Regions from separate parts of the Sphaerochaeta sp. PS genome, predicted to be linked through region 1. Evidence: riboswitches for the same ligand, from Rfam matches in the RefSeq annotation. Region 1 holds a riboswitch; each other region holds the start of a gene.
What was found. Region 1 has a riboswitch for cobalamin ahead of ROJ03_RS08015 (ribonucleoside triphosphate reductase). Riboswitches for the same ligand answer to the same signal wherever they lie in the genome.
Positions count from the first base shown of each region.

Region 2: linked by a shared signal. The riboswitch ahead of ROJ03_RS03535 (ABC transporter substrate-binding protein) and the one ahead of ROJ03_RS08015 (ribonucleoside triphosphate reductase) in region 1 are both predicted to bind cobalamin.
Region 3: linked by a shared signal. The riboswitch ahead of ROJ03_RS08650 (TonB-dependent receptor plug domain-containing protein) and the one ahead of ROJ03_RS08015 (ribonucleoside triphosphate reductase) in region 1 are both predicted to bind cobalamin.

Region 1 covers NZ_JAVSNJ010000007.1:51,564-58,446, forward strand. Annotated here, with positions in the region: gene yidC (membrane protein insertase YidC) at 1-183, shown strand, start outside; gene jag (RNA-binding cell elongation regulator Jag/EloR) at 240-950, shown strand; cobalamin riboswitch at 1,124-1,270, shown strand; gene ROJ03_RS08015 (ribonucleoside triphosphate reductase) at 1,346-3,427, shown strand; gene ROJ03_RS08020 (anaerobic ribonucleoside-triphosphate reductase activating protein) at 3,424-4,125, shown strand; gene ROJ03_RS08025 (hypothetical protein) at 4,538-5,617, shown strand; gene ROJ03_RS08030 (YDG domain-containing protein) at 5,627-6,883, shown strand, end outside.
Region 2 covers NZ_JAVSNJ010000002.1:214,615-221,497, reverse strand. Annotated here, with positions in the region: gene ROJ03_RS03555 (hypothetical protein) at 1-318, opposite strand, end outside; gene ROJ03_RS03550 (lysophospholipid acyltransferase family protein) at 321-992, opposite strand; gene ROJ03_RS03545 (ABC transporter ATP-binding protein) at 1,035-1,793, opposite strand; gene ROJ03_RS03540 (iron ABC transporter permease) at 1,786-2,766, opposite strand; gene ROJ03_RS03535 (ABC transporter substrate-binding protein) at 2,763-3,644, opposite strand; cobalamin riboswitch at 3,707-3,893, opposite strand; gene rnhA (ribonuclease HI) at 3,936-4,391, shown strand; gene ROJ03_RS03525 (chromate transporter) at 4,395-4,949, shown strand; gene ROJ03_RS03520 (chromate transporter) at 4,949-5,494, shown strand; gene ROJ03_RS03515 (hypothetical protein) at 5,439-6,050, opposite strand; gene ROJ03_RS03510 (uracil phosphoribosyltransferase) at 6,047-6,883, opposite strand, start outside.
Region 3 covers NZ_JAVSNJ010000008.1:87,973-94,855, forward strand. Annotated here, with positions in the region: gene ROJ03_RS08630 (sugar ABC transporter substrate-binding protein) at 1-1,283, opposite strand, end outside; gene ROJ03_RS08635 (hypothetical protein) at 1,870-2,403, shown strand; gene ROJ03_RS08640 (hypothetical protein) at 3,033-3,560, shown strand; gene ROJ03_RS08645 (hypothetical protein) at 4,061-4,585, shown strand; cobalamin riboswitch at 4,681-4,852, shown strand; gene ROJ03_RS08650 (TonB-dependent receptor plug domain-containing protein) at 4,939-6,858, shown strand; gene ROJ03_RS08655 (MotA/TolQ/ExbB proton channel family protein) at 6,860-6,883, shown strand, end outside.

The DNA.
Region 1 (6,883 bases):
CCGCTGATGTTCTTCTTCGTCCTGTATAGCGCTCCCTCTGGCCTGATACTTTACTGGTCGGTCATGAACGCAATCTCCATCTTCCAGCAGATGTATACAAACCGCAAGAAGAAGGCGGAAAAGGCAGAAGAGGTGGCAAGCAACGTAAGGACCTTCCCCGGCCCTAAAGGAAAGCGAAAATAGCCCTACCAAGAAATTTTAACTTCGGGAGGGTATGCCCTCCCGGAACGGAGTAACATATGATGAAAGAATTCGAAGGAAGAACTGAGCAGGAGGCAATTGCAAAGGCAATTGAAGAGCTGCATATTGAACGTGAAGACTTTGATGTGGAAATTGTCGAACCGGTACGCAAGGGACTTTTCAAGAAAAGCAATGTAAAGATCAGGATTCATTTTGACGAAGACAACAATGGCATGGATAGCGATATCTATGAATCAAGGCCCGGCGATGGCGAAGACATTGCCTTCCCTGTAAACAGTGTCCTGGAACATGACGTTTTGGTCTTCGTGGCAACCATGCTGCAGAAGATGGGATATGAGGGTAAGGTTACCATCAGTTTTCGCAAGGAACGCAAGCTGGGACTCAATATCGAAAGCGAAAACTCCAGCATCATCATTGGCAGGAAGGGCAAGAACCTCGATGCAATCCAGTTGCTTGCGAACGTGTTTGTAGGGAAGACCGAACCAGACCTGAAGATTGTCGTGGATAGTGAAAATTATCGCATGAGGCACGAAGAGCAGCTTATCCGCATGGCGTTCAAGAGTGCCGAACAGGTACGCAAGAGTGGCCGTAGCCGCTTGCTTGAACCTATGAACCCGTACGAGAGAAGACTCGTCCATACTGCCTTGACCGACTTCGGTGGGGTAGAGACGAAGAGTGAGGGTGAAGGGCTGTACAAGCAGATCCGCATCACCAGCCAGCGTGATGGCAATGCCCCGGCGATGCAGTAAGCGGGACAGGATCCAGAACGGATACCGTTTAGCGATAGAATACAATAAGATCTGTAAGGATGAGGGCGATGCTGATAGCATCGCCTTCATTGATGCACCGTGAGGATTGAAAGAATTTTCCCTATTTCGATTGACAAGCAAATGAAACGCGTCTACTGTCAGTAGTGTACAGATAGTACACAAACACTATATGTTGTGTGTATAGAGCAAGGGAAGTTGGGTGTAAAGCCCACGCGGTCCCGCCACTGTGATGGCTTTTGCCTGGAATACCCCAAGCGATCGCCTAAGCCAGGATACTTGCCTATACAGACACGCCGTCACGGAGCATGACAGAGGCGTGGAACAAGAGCAAACTCTTCTTCCCTCTTCTTGCCATGCCTCCCCAGGAGGATCAGATGCTTACACAGGTTGTAAAGCGAGATGGGCAGGTAGTATTCTGCGATGGACAGAAGATTACCATTGCAATCGAAAAGGCAGCAAAGGCTGCAAACGTCCAGGTAGATGCACAAAACCTTGCAAACAAGGTATTGCAGAACCTTGGATCCCTTCAGCAGGAACAGGTCGATGTGGAGACAATCCAGGACCAGGTTGAAGAGGTCCTTATGGCCAATGGATCGGCTTCCGTCGCCAAGGCCTACATCCTCTATAGAGAGCAGAGAAGGAAGATCCGGGAAGGGAGGGTGCTTGTCGATGCGACCACCAAGCTTTTCAAGTCCTACCTCGATGACAAGGATTGGCTCATCCAGGAAAATGCAAACACCAGGAAAAGCGTAAACGGCATGAACAACTATATCCGTGAGAGCTTTACAAAGCAGTACTGGCTCCATGAGATCTATCCGCAGCAGATCCGCGATGCCCATCTCAGTGGGGCCCTGCACATCCATGACCTGGGGTTCTTCGGACCCTACTGCTGTGGATGGGACCTACGGCAGCTCCTGACCATGGGCTTCGGTGGGGTTGAGGGAAAGGTGTCCTCAAAGCCTGCCAAGCACCTGCGATCCTTTCTTGGCCAGATAGTCAACGCAACCTTCACGACCCAGGGTGAGAGTGCGGGTGCCCAGGCATGGTCATCCATCGATACCTACTGTGCTCCCTTCATACGCTATGACAAGCTTACCTTCAAGGAGGTGAAGCAGGCTATCCAGGAGTTTGTCTTCAACCTCAATGTTCCAACCCGTGTAGGGTTCCAGTGCCCGTTCTCCAACCTTACCTTTGACCTGAAGGTGCCCAAGACGCTTGCGGAGCAGAGCGTCCTTATCGGTGGTGAGTGCAAGGACGAGACCTACTCTGAATTTCAGGCTGAGATGGACATCTTCAACCTTGCATTCTGCCAGGTGATGTGTGAAGGTGATGCCTCGGGCCGTGTCTTTACCTTCCCCATCCCCACCATCAACATCACCAAGGAGTTTGACTGGGAGAGCGAGGTATCCGACGCCATCATGGAGATGACATGCAAGTATGGCATCCCCTACTTCTCCAACTACATCAACAGTGACCTCTCCCCTGAGGATGCCCTATCCATGTGCTGTCGTCTCCGTCTCGACACCTCGGAGCTCCGTAAGCGTGGTGGAGGACTGTTTGGTTCCAACCCCCTTACCGGATCGGTAGGTGTGGTGACCATCAACCTGCCCCGGCTTGCCTATGAGAGTGCGAATGAGGAGGTCTTCCGGACCAATCTGGTTGAGTTTGCCAACCTTGCAAAGGAGAGCCTGGAAACCAAACGAAAGGTCATCGAGCATGAGACTGCCAGGGGGATGTACCCGTTCAGCCGGCGCAATCTTGAGGCGGTGTATGAACGCGAGGGAGCCTGGTGGGCAAACCACTTCAGCACCATCGGCATCGTTGGGATGGAAGAGGCAGCACTCAACCTTCTGGGAGAAGAGGGCAGCCTTGTCACCGACGAAGGGCAGGCCTTCGCCCTAAGGACCCTCACCCTTCTCCGATCCACCATACAGTCGTTCCAGGAGGAGACCAAGCACTACTACAATCTGGAGGCTACCCCGGCAGAGGGGACAAGCTATCGTCTGGCCAAGCTCGATAGGGAGCACTACCCTGCCATCATCACAGCTGGTGTCGATGTTCCCTACTACACAAACTCCTCCCAGCTGCCGGTTGGCTATACCGATGACATGTTCGAGACCTTGGACAAGCAGGATGAGCTGCAGTGCCAGTATACCGGGGGAACGGTCCTCCACCTCTATGTGGGGGAGAGGATTGTCGATACAGAGGTAGCAAAAAGGCTTATCAGGACCATCTTCACCAAATACAAGCTACCCTATGTATCGTTGACCCCCACCTTCTCGACCTGTGAGGAGCATGGGTATCTGGTAGGGGAACAGCCGGTCTGTCCTCACTGTCACAAGGAGACAGAGGTATGGACCCGTGTAGTCGGTTACCTCCGCCCTGTCAAGGATTTCCACCAGGGGAAGAAAGAGGAGTACAGGCAGAGAAAGCTCTATAAGGTCTCAGGTGCATGAACCTGGGAGGAATAGCAAAGACGACGCTCCTGGATTTTCCAGGGCGTCTTGCCTGTGTACTGTTTACCCAGGGGTGCACCTATGACTGCTTCTACTGCCACAACCGTGAACTCATAGGCTTTGGTGAGGGCCCTGTCCTGTTTTCTGAAGCCCTCTCATTTCTGGAAAAGCGGGTAGGGCTTTTGGAGGGGGTGGTGTTCAGCGGTGGGGAACCCACCTTGCAGAAAGATCTCATATCCTCCATCCAAATGGTTCATGCATTGGGTTTTGCGATAAAGCTGGATACTAACGGTTGCTCCCCTTCGCTACTTGCCACACTGCTCGACCTCGACCTGCTCTCCTATGTGGCCCTGGATGTGAAGGCACCCTCTGTTCGCTATAGGGAGATCTGCGGCCAGCATGCCGACCCTGATACGGTGCGGCAGAGCCTCTCCCTGCTCGCCAGGAAAAAGGAAGACTTTCCTTCCTTCATGTATGAGGTGAGGACCACCCTTGCCCCCACTATAGGCAAGGAGGACCTCATCTCAATTGCACAGGCGATGCCAGTTGTTCCCTTGTGGAGGATCAACAGCTATAGGAAGCCTCCCCTGTATAAGGAGGAGGATGCGTTTCGAATCCATGCAGGGCAACCCCTACAGGCAGAGGTTGACTCCTGGAAACAGGAGCTGAAGCTCTTGCAGCCAAATCTTATCCTGTAAACCCAAACATTTTTCCACCCCACCTTTTCGCATTGTATTCGGGAAGGTGGGGTCCTTTTGTCTGAAGGTGGGTTTGCATCCTTAAGCGACACCATGTCACAAAAAATACTGAAAATAGCTAACTAATAGTCGAGCTGCGACCAAATATGCCAAATAACGACCAAATATGCCAAGCTGGTTGTTTTGATCGTCTTCTTGGTATAAGCAGGTAGAGGAATATTGTATTGAAGGTAAAAAACTCTCGATCAAAGGGAAAATGGTTGGAGCAGTGGATTCTCTTGCACACTTTCATCTTTAGTAGTATTTCTCATCCATAATTCTCCTTTCTGTTCTTTTGTCCTACGTTTCTACCTTCTCTATCCTTCGTCTTTCTCATGTTTGTATAGCTCAGGGGATATTGTAGGTGGTAGTAATGCGTATAAGAGTTCGTTCCTTGTTGTGCACCGGGTTGTTGCTACTTCTGTCCATGGCGTATGCCTTCGCTTCGGCTTCTATCTTGAAGGTGCAGATCAGCCCAGTGACAGCGTCAATACAGAAGATTCGTTTCCAGACGGGAACAATACCAGACAAGGGTTGGAAAAGTATCCCCTCTTCAGGTTCCTTGCTCCAGCTGGAGGACTTTGATGGTGAAACGGAGTTCCTGTTTGTGCAGCAAGCCGAAACTGAGGGAGCGTGGGGAGATCTCTATGCCTACCAGTACGACAATACCAAGAAAGCCTGGTCACTTGTTGCCTTTCCGCCGAAAGGTCCTGTCAGGTTCCACATCAAGGCCTCCAGTGGCCCAGTTCAGATGCTCAGGTACCAACACGGAAGCGAACCAGGTAGATCCTGGGTTGTATCGGACGATCCTGCTTCAGCTTTGCTGATAGAGGAGTTTGACAGTGCCAACGAATTCCTGTTTGTGCAGCAAACAGAGAACAACGATGACTGGGGTACTATGTTCACCTATCAGTATGACTATCTCCAAAAGAGCTGGTCACTCTATACCCCCAAGCCGGAGTCCAGGCACCCTAGCAACCAATCCTTTGATGTGAAGGCCTATGGCCTGGTTCCTTCTGGCTGCAGCAGTGATTTCTATTCCTATCTGTTGGGTGGAGCCTTCCAGGCAAACATCTCCTTGGGAAAACTGCTTGGCTATACCTCCCTTACATTCAGCAAGGGTCCTCCCAAAAGCGATTGGGTCAAATCACAACAGGCGCTTGGTATGGCCGTTGGAATTGGCTATCCTCTTCCCCTATCAGAAAAGGTAGGGCTCATCCCGGAACTTGGCTATGGTGTCATCTTCCACTTTTTGGATGCCGATTCCGACAAGGATGGGACCTATGGCTTTGAGTTCTTCGTTGACCAGCAAATCCGTCTTGCCCTCTACATTACCTATGAAATGAGTCAACGCTATACGCTGTTCATCGCTCCCTTGGGGGTGTTGTTCTTTGAGAAGTCCGATTTTGGGCTGATGTACGGATGTCAGGCTGGCCTCCGAATTACTCTATAGGTGGATGGTATGAAAAACATGAACAGACATATTTCAGCGTTGCTTGTTGTGCTTGCCTGTATGCTCCTCCTTTTTGTCGGTTGTAGCGACATGATGGAGAAAATGGGTGAGATTGTTTTGCAGGTTGAGTTTGAAAATGTTGGAGTAGATGTAGCAACCTATGCAATTAGTGGGACGCTTGCCGGAAGCAGATCAACCATTTTGCTGGAAAACCTTACGGAAACAACGATAAAGATTTCAGACCTTACTCCAGGTACCTGGGTTCTTACTGTCACTGCTTTTGATGGAGATAAAACTCAAATTGGCACAGGCTCCAAGGAAGTCCTCCTTTCAGTTGGTAAGTTAGTAGAACAGACCATTCTTGTGGTTTTTGGACAATCAACTCCTAATACCCTCAGCCCAGTAGCTCCAACTCGGTTTGACAATAAGGGCAGTGTTACAGGTACAACTACTGCAATGGAATATAAGCCTGCCTCTGAAGATACCTACACAGTTTGCACCGAAGGTGAAATTGCCCTCGTTCCCGGGAACTATGATTTCAGATTGGCAGCAGGGAAAGGCCTGGAGGCAGGCCCTGCATTGCTAGTAACCGTACCTCCTTATTCACCCATAGTACTGACCATCACTGATCCAATTCTTACAACCACAAAACAGTATGACAAATCAACAACTGCCGTAATACTATCCCCTGGAGGTCTTACTAACGTATCTCCTAGTGATAGTGTAACTATCACTGCTGTCGCTTCCTATGAGAGTGAGAGCTCTGGTACAGGTAAAACCATTACCGTTGTGTACTCGATAACCGGTAACGGTAGCGAAAACTATACCAAGCCTGTTGATTACCATACTACAGGCGTGATTACCAAGAAAGAACTCACCGTATCGGGAACAGCCATTGCTACTAGCAAGGTCTATGATGGCTTGAAAGCGGTACTAGTAACCCATCCTGGTGACCTAAGTACGGGGCTTGAAGGGGATGCTGTGACACTTAGTAGTGTAACGGCACTATGTGCTAATCCCAATGCAGGAAGTGACAAGGCTGTTACCATCCAATACTTCCTAGATGGAGACGATGCCGCGAATTATCAGGTCCTTGATGATACGAGCAAAAAGACTTCGATCAGCAAGGCAACCCTAATTGCAACGTTGGAGGACTACTCCAAGACCTATGGTGATGCAAACCCCCTCTTCGATGTTGCTGTAACGGGCTTCGTCAATGGTGAGACAGCCCTGACTGCCAGTGGCTATGGAGCGCCTACAGCCTCC
Region 2 (6,883 bases), on a different contig from region 1:
GAGCAAGACCAGGATCTGTGCGGCTCCAAACCCTGCAGGGCGGTCCTTGATGAAAAGGGCCAGAATGACAAGCAGGGTAATGGCTGCAGAGGAGCCCACGATATCCACAACCGCATTGAAGACTGAACCCGGGTTGTAGGATCGTTTACCCTCTTGGTTGAACTTCCGGTTGTAGGTGTCGCTGTTGTAGGAAAAGTTGAAGTAGGTTCCGTTACGCAGCTTCGCCGAAAAGTCAATCTTGTGTACCTGCTGTGCGTGGGAGGTTATCTCTCCAACCTGTCGCTCAAACTCAGAAAACAGATCTTGTACTTCATCCATGTTCAACTCCAGAACTTTTCAGTCTTGATCTCTTCGATCAGGCGCGATACCTCAATAGCCAGAAGGGAACAGATCATCTGTTCGGCTGCAGCAGGATCACTTTTCGCAAGCTCGATGGCCTGGGGGAACTCCATCGGCTTTCCTATATTGGCATAGTAGTTACGACTGACCACTGTCATGCTTCTTCCAGCGGTCTTGGATGGTTTTCTCCTAACTCTTCTTCTGGGTGCCAGCAACCCGATGGGAATGATGGGCACAGGCTTTGCAAGATAGATACGTGCAACACCCGGGCGAAACAGGTCAAGTTGCCGCTGGGTGTTGAGCCTCCCTTCGGGAAAGATATAGACACTCTCCCCCTTTTCCAGATAGGAAGCGGCAGTTGGGACAACCGCTCTCCTGTCTTCCGGGGTCAATGCCCTGATCTGTTCGGTCCAGCCAAGGAAGGCCCCTACGATGGGAATGCCAAATCCTGGCCCTATGACCACATGCAAGGGATCCTTCATGAGGGTGGTGACAAAATGCACATCGCTGCTGCTGAAATGGTTGGAGCAAAAGAGCTTGGCCCCTGGTGGTAGGCTTTCTTCCTGCCATGTCTGGAAGTCATAGTTGAGCTGCAGGACCAGCTTTACTATTGTTCTGTAGATTGCATGCAAGAAAAGACTGATTTTTTTCACCCAGAACTCCTATGACGAGTGTACAAACTGGAGGGTAGTCGGTCAACACCAGGTAGGCATCCAAAGGTCCCTGCCAAGGGAGGGGTCATGTACCTTGTGGGCCTCTATGGCATAGACCTCCTTGAGGTTGTCGTGGCAGATGACCGATTCGGTTGGGCCGTTTGCGAAAATCTCACCCTTTTTCATAAGGATGGTCTCATCGCTGTAGACCTGGACCAACAGCAGGTCATGCAAGACACAGATGACGCTCAGGTTCTTCTCGACCAGACGTTTGAGCAGGTTCATGATTGTCCTCTGGTGTTTGACGTCAAGATGGTTCACCGGTTCATCAAGGAGCAGGACGCTTCCGTTCTGGCAGAGCGAGCGGGCAAGGAGGACCCGTTGCATCTCGCCCCCAGAGAGTTCAGTCACCCTCTTGCGGGCCAGGTGGAGGATGTCACAATCCTGCATTGCCTGCTCAACCGTCCCCTCTTCATCGTGGCCCGAGTAGGCATAGCGGCCCATCTCGACAGCCTCAAGGACAGAGAAATCATAGTCAATCCTCCCATTCTGTGGTACAAAGCCGAGGTTTCTTGCCAGCTCCTTCTGCTTTAGTGAGGAGACATCCTTGCCGTCGATGTAGACTGCGCCTGTTGTGGGAACAAGCTCCTTGTAGAAAAATTTCAGCAATGTGCTCTTTCCGCTTCCATTGGGGCCGGTCAGGGCTATGAACTTGCCTTTGGGAATCACCAGATTGAGGTTGTTGAAAACCTCCTGTTTGTCATAGCCTCCGGTGAGGGCCTTTACTTCCAGGCTACACATAGGCATACCTGCCCTTACGGAGCATCCAGATAAAGAGCGGGGCTCCCAGGATGCTGGTTATGACCCCTACCGGCATCTCGCCGGAAGGGAGCACCAACCGTGCCAGGGTATCGCTACCCAACAGCAGGAGGGAGCCAACCAGACAGGTGGGTGCGAGCATCCTGCTGTGTTTGGGGCCAACGAGCAACCGTGCCATATGGGGTGCCATCAGGCCAATGAAACCGATGACACCGAAAAAGGCGACGCAGGTGGCGACAGCCAAGGTGGAGAGCAACAGGAGGAGGATCCTGATTTTCTGTACAGGAAGGCCTGAGGCAAGGGCCGATCCCTCATCGAGCAGGAGCATGTCCATCTCCTTGTGGCTAAGGCTGAGGGGGACCAGAAAGACAAGGGTGGTCAAGAGCATGAAGGTTACCTGTTGCCAGGTACTCGAGGAGAAGCTGCCGAGGGTCCAGAAGAGGATCCTGTCATACTGTTCATGGTTGAGGAACATCAGCAGGGTCATGGCGGCCGAAAGGATATAGTTGGCAGCAACGCCGGTAAGCAACAGGGTCGTCTGGCTGACCTTATGTCTGGAGCCTACCAGGAAGATCAGCAAGGTGGTCAGCAGGGCTCCCAAGAGGGCGGAGAAGGGGAGCCCCAGCAGGGTTGCATACCCCAGGGTAATGGAAAGGGCTACCCCAAAGGAGGCTCCAGAGGAGACTCCAAGTACAAAAGGGTCGGCCATGGGATTGCGAAGGACGGCCTGGAAGACTGCTCCGGCAGAACCAAGGATGGCCCCACAAAAGATGGCTGTGAGAACACGGGGAAGCCGTAGCTGGAAGATGATGTAGGTCTGCGATGCATGGCGTGCCCGCCCAGTTAGGGTAAGGAATGTATCAGTAAGTGATATGCCGGCAGGGCCGAGGGTAAGGGCGATCATCCCAAGGAGGATAATCGACAAGGACAGGGCTAATGCCAGTCGCTGCCTCATAGCCAATCTTTCCCATGGACAGCCTTGGCCAACAACTCCAGGGCTTCTGCACTTCTCGGTCCCTGGCGGCTGATGGTATCGGAATCAACAAAGACAAGATTGCCTTCCTTGGTGGCCCGTAGGTCGCTGTAGGGCTTTGTGGTTGAGAATTCAGCCCTGGTCTCCTCTTCGCTCTCTCCCCAACGTGCAGTCATGACAATAAGGTCAGGATCGTTGGTAACAAGCAACTCCTTGCTGTAGGTCCAGCGGGTAGCATCCTGGGCAATATTGATGGCACCCACCATGTGCAGCATCTCGCTGATGTAGGTATCGCCAGTCGCCGTGGAATCGAAGGATCCGAAATCAACCATGAAGTAGACCCGCTTCTTTTCCAGAAGCCTGGCTTTTTCTACTGTTTCCTTGACCTGGTTCTGCATTTCCAGGATAAGCAGTTCGCCCTCCTTGACCTTGTTCACACGTTGGGCAATCTTCCTGATGAGCGAATAGGTCCCGGCAAAGGTTTCCTGTTCGTTCAGGGCAAGGACCTCGATGCCAGCCTTCTCTAGTGATTGCAGCATCTCATCACTGACAAAAGCCGAGGAAATTGCCAGATCAGGTTGCAGGGATATGAGCTTTTCCAAGGATGGGTTGTAGAGGGTCCCAATGCTTGGGAGTTTCTCCGCTTCCTGGGGATAGTTGCAATAGTCAGTGCGTCCTGCCAAAAGGTCTCCTGCACCAAGTGCAAAGAGTGTTTCTGTTACGTTTGGTGAGAGGCTTACTATCCTCAGGGTATCTGGCCCCTGATTTTTTTTCTCCATAAGTGGCTGTGCTGTAAGGATAGTGGACAAGCCGACTATGACGAGCAGGACCAAAAGGAGAGATCTTCTATGTTTCAACATGTGCAAAGTGCCCCTTTGGAATAATGGGCATGAACCATACCCAAGCCTATACTCCGTAGGCTTTACGTAACTGTTGCTGAGTCAGGTCTCCTGGCTAAGGCTTACCCGGAACCTGTGACTTCCCGCTTTTGGCAGTGTCATGATACAGATTCCCAGCCATTACAGTGGCGGGACCGCAGGGGAGTGTACCCCTTTCCCTTGGCATCAGCAAATCTTATCGTACGGTTGTACTCAAAAGCTGTCAAGTGATTCTGGTTGACCTAGTTTTTGCTCTGCTATACTATCGCTCCTATGAAGTACAACCATATTGAGATCTATTCAGATGGAGGTTGCAGCGGCAACCCTGGTCCCGGCGGCTGGGCCTTTACCCTCAAGGCTGATGAGGTGTTTGAAAAAGAGTGTAGTGGGGGATCCCCTGCTACCACCAACAACAGGATGGAGCTGACAGCTGTTATAGAGGCCCTGAAAACCTGTATTCCCTATCAACCTGAGAAGGTGGTGATCCACACCGACAGCCAGTATGTCAAGAACGGGATTACCCTTTGGGTCAAGAACTGGAAACGCAATGGTTGGCGAACAGCTTCCAAAGACCCAGTCAAGAACCAGGAGTACTGGATCGCCCTGGATGAACTGAACAACAAGCTCCCCGTCGAATGGAAATGGGTAAAAGGTCATGCTGGGATAGAGGGCAATGAGCGTTGTGATGCCCTGGTACGCCTGGAGATGGACAAGTTCCTGAAGGGCTGATCGATGGAAACTGAAAAAACAACGCTCTGGCAGCTCTATGTCTCTTTCCTGAAGGTCGGAGGCCTCACCTTTGGAGGTGGGCTGGCTATGCTGCCCATGCTGCAGAGGGAGGTCATCGAAAAACGCAAGTGGGTGACGGAAGAGGACCTTTTGGACATCTATGCCATTGGGCAGTGTACCCCCGGCATCATAGCCATCAACACAGCCTCCATGATCGGATACAGGCAGCGTGGGGTAATGGGCAGTATCGTCGCTACCCTTGGGGAGGTGACACCCTCGTTGGTGCTCATTACCCTGCTAGCCTCGATCCTTACCCAATTTGAGGGAAATGTTTGGGTGCAGAGGGCCTTTGGGGGTATTCGTGTTGCAGTCTGTGCTCTCATAGCGCAATCGGTCGTAACCCTCTACAAGAAAAGCATTGTCGACATCCCTACGTTGGTCCTCTGTGGCGTAACAGTGGTCGGGACCATCTTTTTGCACATCACCCCCATCTTGTTTGTGGTTGTGGGCATCCTCTTTGGCCTTGGGATGAAGAAATTCAAGAGGAGGAACGGGTGATGGTACTCTTCCAACTATTCTTTGAGTTCTTCAAGATCGGGCTGTTCTCCATTGGAGGTGGGCTTGCGACCCTACCGTTCATCTACTCGTTGGCTGAGGCGCAACCCACCTGGTTTTCTGCCAAGAATATCGTGGACATGATAGCCATCAGTGAATCGACCCCAGGACCCATCGGCATCAATATGGCAACCTATGCCGGCTACCTCACAGCTGGTCCATTGGGCGGCCTCATAGCCACTATCGGGGAAGTTACCCCCAGTGTCATCATCATCTGCATCATTGCACGGTTTTTGAGCCAGTTTGATAAGAACCCGTTTGTTCGTGATGCCTTCTACGGCCTGAGGGCTGCCGTAATTGGCCTGATCATCTTTGCAGGCTCCAAGGTGTTTGCGGTAACCCTACTCAACCATACCGATATACGGTATGTGGAGGCAGCACTCTTTGTAGGCCTGTTCTTGCTGGCGATGAAATTCAAGAAGGTCCATCCGCTTATCTGGATTGTGTCGGGCGCTGTTCTTGGCCTTGTGTTGAAGCTTCCTTCATGAGGTCCCTTGCCAGGGCATACCAGCTCTCTTCACCTTCCAGAGTTGCCAGGACGGTAAAGGCCCTTGCCTCCTCCTGGTGTACAGAAATCAGATAGAGTGCCCTCTCCTTAGCAAACTTGACAACTCCCTCTTCCAGGGAAAGCTCCATCAGCTTGGCTTGCAGGCTGTAGTTTGCCTTGTCCTTGTCGACTATTTCCTGGTAGAGGGTGAAAGCCTGCTCAACCTTTCCCATCTTCCGTAGGGCATAGGCCTTGGCCAAGGAAAAGTTCAGGTTTGCGGGAAACAGGAGGGATGAGCCATCGCTTAGGACAATTGCCTCATCATAGGATTCGGCTGCCAAGAGTGCGAGCAGGAGATTGTACCTGGCCTCCTCACTGTTCGGTTCAAGCACAAGGGCCTGTTTCAGCTTTGAGACCGCCCCTTCATAGGAACGGCCTTGCAGCATTCCGATAGCCTCAGTTTGCAAAACCAGGCTTTTCTCCCTCTTCGCCACGGTTGTTGAACAGGAGCCCAACAAGAGAAGAGAGAGAAAAAGGGTGAGGATCAGGCGTTTCACGAATGGAGTACCGTCCTCTCTATCTCCTTGACCTGGGAGCGATAGAGGTTGGTGATCGAGGATCCATAGTCTGCAAGCAGCTGGATCATGTTCCTTGGGTTGTCCTCCGCATCCTTGCCGTTGAGCCTGTCACCTGCATCGCCAAGGCCGGGTAGGATATAGGCTGCATCGTTGAGCACAGGATCCATCCAGAGGGTGTAGACCTCGGCCCCTTCAATCGCCCTACAGATCCTCAACGAACCCTTCAGGGCACTGATGACGTTGATGAACTTTACCGATTTGGGTTTGATGTTGTTGTCGGTCAGATATTTGACAATGGTCACAAGCGAGCCGCCGGTGGCATTCATGGGATCGGCGAAGATCAGGTCCTTGCCATCGAGTTCCTCAAGCTTGAAGTAGGATTTGTCAAGATCGAGGATGTAGTCCATGTTTGCCTCTTTCTTGGTGTCATCCCTCTTGATCTTGAACAGGGCAAAGGGTGTTACGAAGTCGTCGGAGGAGTACTCCTGGATCTCCTTGCTCAGGATCATGCTGGGAAGCAGGGCTCCACGGAGCATGACGCACATGACGCTGTTCTGGATGAGGGAGTCTACATCTGGAATCCTGTGTACCGCATAATTTCTGACTGGGCTGGTTACAGGTGTCTTGGTGATGATGCTTCTCTTGTTGGGAAGGGCAGCATCTGCATATACGTGGGAGAAAAGCATCTCGTAGGCACGCTGGATAAAGTAGAGGAACTCCTCGTGGTCGGTACTTGGGTCCCTAAGCTTTGCGATGAGGCGGGATGCCTGTCCATGCTGCTGCTTTGGTGTCTCGAAGGAGTAGACGTGGAT
Region 3 (6,883 bases), on a different contig from region 1:
GCCTTCATTCGTTTCTCAAGTTCATAGACCACATTGGCCAAGGAGACTTTTGCACTCTGCTTGCCCAAAAGATACTTTTGCATCTCTTCGTGCATCATGCCTTGGTGCATATCGGTGAAATTGAAGGGTCCGAAGGCTACAGGGACAACCATAGCAGGGTCGTTCAATTGCTGGACAAAAGCTGCATAGGGACCATTGGGGCCGTAGAACGGGTCATTACCGACTGCTGTCTTGATAGGGATAAGACCTGTCAGTTTGCAGTACTCAATATTATTGTCTGGTCTTGTCAGGAACTCAATCAATTTCCAGGCATTCGCCTTGTTCTTGGAAGAACTTGCAATGGAATATGCATAGGGTGAATTTACGGTATTGTAGATTTTCCCATCCTTATCACTCTTTGGCATGGGCATGACCATCCATTGCTCAGGCTTCATGTTCTCAAGGCAGGTTGCAGCAACCTCTGAGTCGTTGATCAAGGTACCGGTAAGGCCGCCGGTAAAATTGCCTACCATTTCGACGAATCCCCAGTTGATGGCATCCTTAGGTGCTGTCCCATCAAGATAGAGGCCATTCCACTTCTTGTATGCATCAATCGCCTCCTGGTCAGCCATCAAGGTTGAACCATCAGCAGCGTAGGCAGAACCTCCATTGAAACTTTCAAGATATACAAACAAAGGATCAAAAGCTCCACGGGATCCACGGAAAGAGGTACCATAGCGATTCTTTGATGGATCGGTCAGTTTGTAGACAGCATCAAAGTACTCTGCATATGTCCAACCCTTGGTAGGATCAAGGTTCAAGCCAACTTCCTTGGCCCAATCCTTTCTTACAAATACACCCTTGACCATCATGCCATCAGGAATGGTATAGATATTACCATAGAGTTCCTTTTCAGCCTTCCAAACCAGCTGGGTAACGGTCTTCGCATATTCATCAGCACTATTGCCAATGTAACTATTCAAAGGTTCAACCCATCCCGCCTCGGTAAACTGCCCAAGCCAACCGGCCCAAGTGGTCATTACGTCAGGAAGCTGATTGGAGGCACCCAAAACAGTCAGTTTGTTTGCAGCATCATCCCAAGGGACACTTTCGTAGACAACATCAAGTCCTGTTTCTTGCTTGAACTTTGCAAACGTAGTGGTAAAGTACTCCTGTCGGGTCGGACTGGGAGACACGTCGATGAAGCGCAACGGTTTTGTTGACTTCTCTTGTGATCCTGCAGCAGGCAGAATCGTCATGATTGCCAACAATGCAACCACCAATAACAAACCTTTTTTCCTCATTACATAACCCTCCTTTGGGTATTAGCTCAACTCAAGTGACAAACTTCATCTATTTGGTCTAAAAAAGAACCAATTTTATAAGATTTTGGAGTAAAAACAGAAACTATTCTCATAAAATGGTTCTAAAGAAGAACCATTACACTTGTAGAATAGCATAATTTGTCGAACTGTCAATAAGAAAAATCCCAAGTCTCACCAAACCCCACCAGAAGGTATCTCTTCTTTTCCTCAACTACTGATCAGTTAAAAAAACCTCCACCCCCACGCCTTCCCCTCTTACCACAACCTATAGCATAAGTTACCTAATCTGACTAATACTATTAGCTATAAAATACTCAACCAAACTCAATATTGTTCATAGTATCATAAATACTTCTTCACATGTCATAAGTAGCTAAAATGTATTTTATGGTTAATTCTTTATAAAACAAATATTTACTAATTTATTATATATTTTTCTTAATTTATTCTGGATTTTATTTATTAGTATTGACATAAGTCTCACTACACTATATCCTACCACTGTACTTAGGGAAAAAGTACAACGACTTGTACAGAAGCTTGAGCTTCTCCCCAGGAATACCCCATGAAGAAAACCCTCATTACAGCACTACTCATTGTACTTCTTTCTTCAACCGGACTGTTCGCAGCAGTCTCCGACAACTTCAACGTCACAACCGTTGTAGCCAACGTAGACCTCATGACCATCTCAACAACCCAATTCACCGGAACAACAGTAGCAGCCTTTGAGGCCCTCGTGCCCTTCACCACCCTTGCAATCTCCGGCGGTGGAGCCCAGACCTTCAATGCATGGCTCTCTACCCTCTCCAACAACCGTGCAGGATTCAAGGTAACCATGAAAGCAACAGCCATGAAGAGCTCGATCGCAGGACAGGCAGACGCCTTCATCAACTACACTGTCACCTGCAACTCCAAATCGGTTACCACAAACGACGCAGCAGAAGTGACGGCAACATCCCCAATACTGACCTACCCCTCCCTTTCTCTTGTAACGAAAACCTCCAACAAGATCTCCCTTACCGTAATCCAGACCGACTTCGACAAAGCCCTCTCAGGCTCCTATACCGGTACCGTAACCTTCATATACACAGCGAACTGACAAGCTGGATCCATACTATGCAGCCAGGCCTCCTGATCGGAGGCCTCTGCTTTGTGTTATGGCTTCATCAGTATTCTCCTCTTACCTGTGCTGAGCCGTGCAATTTCTCTTTTCCTGTAGTAAAGGATGGCAATCCTCCTCAAACCCAGTCAAAGAGAAATGCTTCCAGGCCATCCACCGTCACAGAAGATTTGGCATAGAAATCCCTGGTATGCCTTCTTTCTATTGCACAGCTTCCCTTGAACCTCTCTCAAATACGAGAGCTTCGATCCAATACCAAATGCTACCTCCAAAACAAGCACATTGGAGTATATAAAAAGGGAAACTTATGTCTTATATAGAGATATATCCATTATATAATTCAAATACTACTAATATCATATAATTGTAAGTACAAACCTACAAAACATATCCCGCACACTTGTCATAGGTATAGAAATACTTATAAGAATTCTTTTTATTATAATATATAGAATTAGTATTTTTTCTAGAAGTATATTTACTAATTTCCACTTCTATATATTTTTACCATTGACATAAGTCTCACTAGCCTGTAAATTATAGATGTGCTTAAAGGAAGAGCACAAAAGAAATCTTGCACAGGAACTTTGCCCCTAAAGGAATACAGCATGAAGAAGATACTACTTGCAACCCTCTTACTACTGCTCCTAGCTTCAACCAATAGCTTTGCTGCAACCACTGATAACTTTACTGTCACCACCACTGTAGCTGAGATCGGGCTGATGAAAATCACGACTGCTAGCATTGGGACCAACAATACTCTTTCCGCATATAACGGCTTGAGCAACTTTACCAACTATGGCGTAACAGGCAGTGGTGCCAAGGGCACCGTTGCCTACCTTACCACCCTTTCCAACAAGCGAACTGGCTACAAAGTAACCATGTCTGCATCTGCTATGACCAGTCCAGGGACACCCATCACCTATATCAAATACACAGTCAACTGCAATGGTGTGCAACTGGTACCTTCTGGAGCAACCGCCCTTGGCCCGGTGGATGTCCTCACAGTGACAACACTCTCCTCGCTCACAGCAAGCTCGAAAGCCATTACCCTCACCATCGACCCAACAACCTACGATGCAGCAGCATCGGGGTCCTATACAGGGACCGTGACCTTTACCTTCACCGCCACGTAACACAAGCAATACCCATGCACTCTTTTCTGTAGAGAGAGGCCTCCCAGGAGGCCTCTTGCTTGTTTTTTCCCACGAGAACTATCCCACATTTTACTAAACCAACAGCGGAATTTTCTGCAGAGTTGCTACACTCCGCCCCGGAGTCCCTCCTTTTTCAGGAACCTCTACAACAATGACAACAAACACTCTTTTTCGGGATGTGTCAGAACTACCATCTCCATATGCCAAAATACAGTAATGATAGAGCAAAGGATTTCTCTACTACCTGTATCATCTTTTGCAGGATATCGTGTCTTGTCACAGGTAAGCTATAAAAAATATTTTATATATATTTCTATTATATACAATTAATATTTTCTTCTCTAATGTAGTTACCAAATTATAAAACATTTACACAAGTATTGACATAAGTTGAATTACCCCCTATCATACAGGCGTACACAGGAAAAGTGAACAGAAATCAAACTCTTGCACCAGAGTGGACATCGTAAGGAATACATATGAGAAGGACTCTACTAGCAACACTTCTACTCTTACTTATAGCATCAACATCCCTCTTTGCCGTGGAGGACTCCTTTACTGTAACCACCGGCATCACCCTCATCGGATATATGAAAGTTTCTTCAGCTGCCATTGCTGCAAACACAGTCACGGCCTATACCAATTCAGGGTCATTTGACACCCTTGGCATATCAACCAGTGGAAACCAGATCTTCAACGCATACATGACCACCCTCTGCAATAACCGAACAGGCTATGAAGTAACCATGACCGCTACTGCCATGAGCAGTACCCAAGGCAGTTCCACCACCTATATTGACTATACCGTTGGCTGTGGAACCGGCAGCATAACAACCAATGGTGCTGCTGTGATCGAGCCGGTAACCATCGTCGACATAGGGACTCTCGATGTCCTCACAGGCAATTCCGAGGCCATCACCCTCAGTGTCGATGCCGATACCTTCAATGCAGCTGTAGCAGGAGATTATGCAGGCACTGTAACCTTTTCCTTCAATGCTACCTAATATTTATTGAATCCGCGTGCAAGCGATTACCTTTTCTCAGGAGCCTCCAACCGGAGGCTCCTGCTTTGTCCATTGACCAACCTCACGCTCTTACACTAGCATGAGAGTTGCTGGATCTGGAAAAACGGAACGGGGTGTGATTCCCCGACGGTCCCGCCACTGTAATCGATGATGAACACAGATAACGCCATTGTCCTCCAGGATGAGAAGGCCTGTCAGTAAGAAGAATCGTAAGCCAGGAGACGTTTCCAGATTGAAATTCTTCGTGGTACGAGAGACAGCCCCATACTATAGGTCTAGGCATATCCTACCTCCACGAAGAAAAAGCACATCCTTTCTTTTGGAGGCCCTTCATGAAGAAGCGCGGAATCTTCTCCCTGGTCGTATTGCTTGCCCTCTCTACCCTCCTTGCAGCAACACAAACAACCACCGACATCGGAACAGCCTATGAACTCGTCATATCAGACGTAGCACTATCACAGGCTGAAACAAACAACTCCTCTTCTGTCTCTACCATCACCAGAGCCCAGATCGAGGCATACAATGTACAAACGACTGCAGAGCTCGTAAACAAGGCGATAGGGACAAACTTCAACTCCTATGGTGCATTGGGTGCTGCACAGACAGTCGTCATTCGTGGGGCAAGTTCCTCCAAGAGCCTCATCTTCCTCGATGGCGTCCTACTCACCTCAGCCCATGAAGGGACCGTAGACCTTTCCATTATACCCGTCAGCACCATTGAACGCATAGAAGTCATCAAGAGCGGCACAGGCAACCTAGGAAGGACCAATGCCATCGGGGGCATGATAAACATCATCACCAAGAGAGGCGAAGCAACAACCAAGCCCTTCTCTGTCACCGTTGAGAACGGCTCCTTCCTTCCTGAAGCCTATGGTTCTTCCGATGACAGAAACTGGCTCTCCTTCGTCGATAGCCAGAAGATCGATGTAACATATGCAAATACCCTTAAGGGAACAAACCTTGCCGCCAATGTAGGGGGTCTTGTAGCCCAGAATGCCTATACCTATGACAATGGAACCTCTGTAAAGGCCCTTAGGGAGAATGCCCAGGTCTACTCAGTAAATGGGGGCATCAACGCAAGCAGGGCCATTGGAGAGAATATTGAGGTCTCTTCCAATACCCTTGCCAACTATCAACACCTCGGGACTCCTGGTATGTATCCAACCTACTTGTCTCCTGATGATTATATGAACAACATACTCATCAGCACGAATAACACAGTCTCCTTTTCCCATATTGGTGAAACTCTGACAGATGTGAAAACTGAATTCAATTATAGGTACGGACAAACCTTCTTTCATGATGATGACGCAACTGACAGCACCCATAACAAGAACAAAGGGAATGTCATGGTTGAAGGAACCTGGAAGCTTGGGGATGCCTATAACATTGTCACAGGAACTGACTTTGCCTTCGATTATGTAGACAGCACCAATGTCGGAAAGGAGTTCCGATTCAACCCTGCCATCTACGCCCATGCAAACCTCTACCTGCTTGAAGGGGTCCTCTCTCTCCATCCAAGTGCAAACCTAGCCTACCTCAGTGACAGGGAAGCACTTTCTCCCAATGCATCCCTTGGAGCTATCTACAATCTTGGCCAGGATACTGTTTTGAAGGCAAACATCAGCTATGCCGAGAATCCACCAAATTTTAGCGACCTATATTGGCAACTGGACTCATATGGGTATAGTGGTAATAGCAATTTAAAAACTGAAAAGGGTGTGCAGGGCGAGTTTGGCTTCAGCACGAAACTTAGCCCTCTTTCCTACGAAGGCACGGTTTTTGGGAGAAATATTTATAATGCAATTATTTATGATTATACTGCAAATACCCCGAACAACATAGCACACAGTGTCTACCTGGGAACCGAGCAGGCAGTTACCCTCGAGCTGAATGAGATGGTTGCCCTCTCAGCCAGCTACCTCTACAACAAGAGCTATGATCTTTCAGGGACCAATAGCTTCTCTGATGACATCGAGGTAAGTAGCGTCCGGAAGCATACAGCAAAAGCCTCAGCATCCTTTGCCTACACCATCTTCGATGCTGTACTTAGCGGAGAGTATCTTGGGAAAACGAGCTCCACTTCCTCCAAGCAGATCGTCGTCCTCAACCTCAGCGTAAATGCCCAGGTTACCGATGACCTGAAGGTCTATGTTGCAGTAGACAACCTGCTCAATGCCTCTTATGAGCTAGTAGGTGGCTATCCGATGCCAGGTGCCAAGATCCGCCTTGGCGGAAACCTGAAGTTCTAGTATGCAGAAAGAAACCCTCTATTCA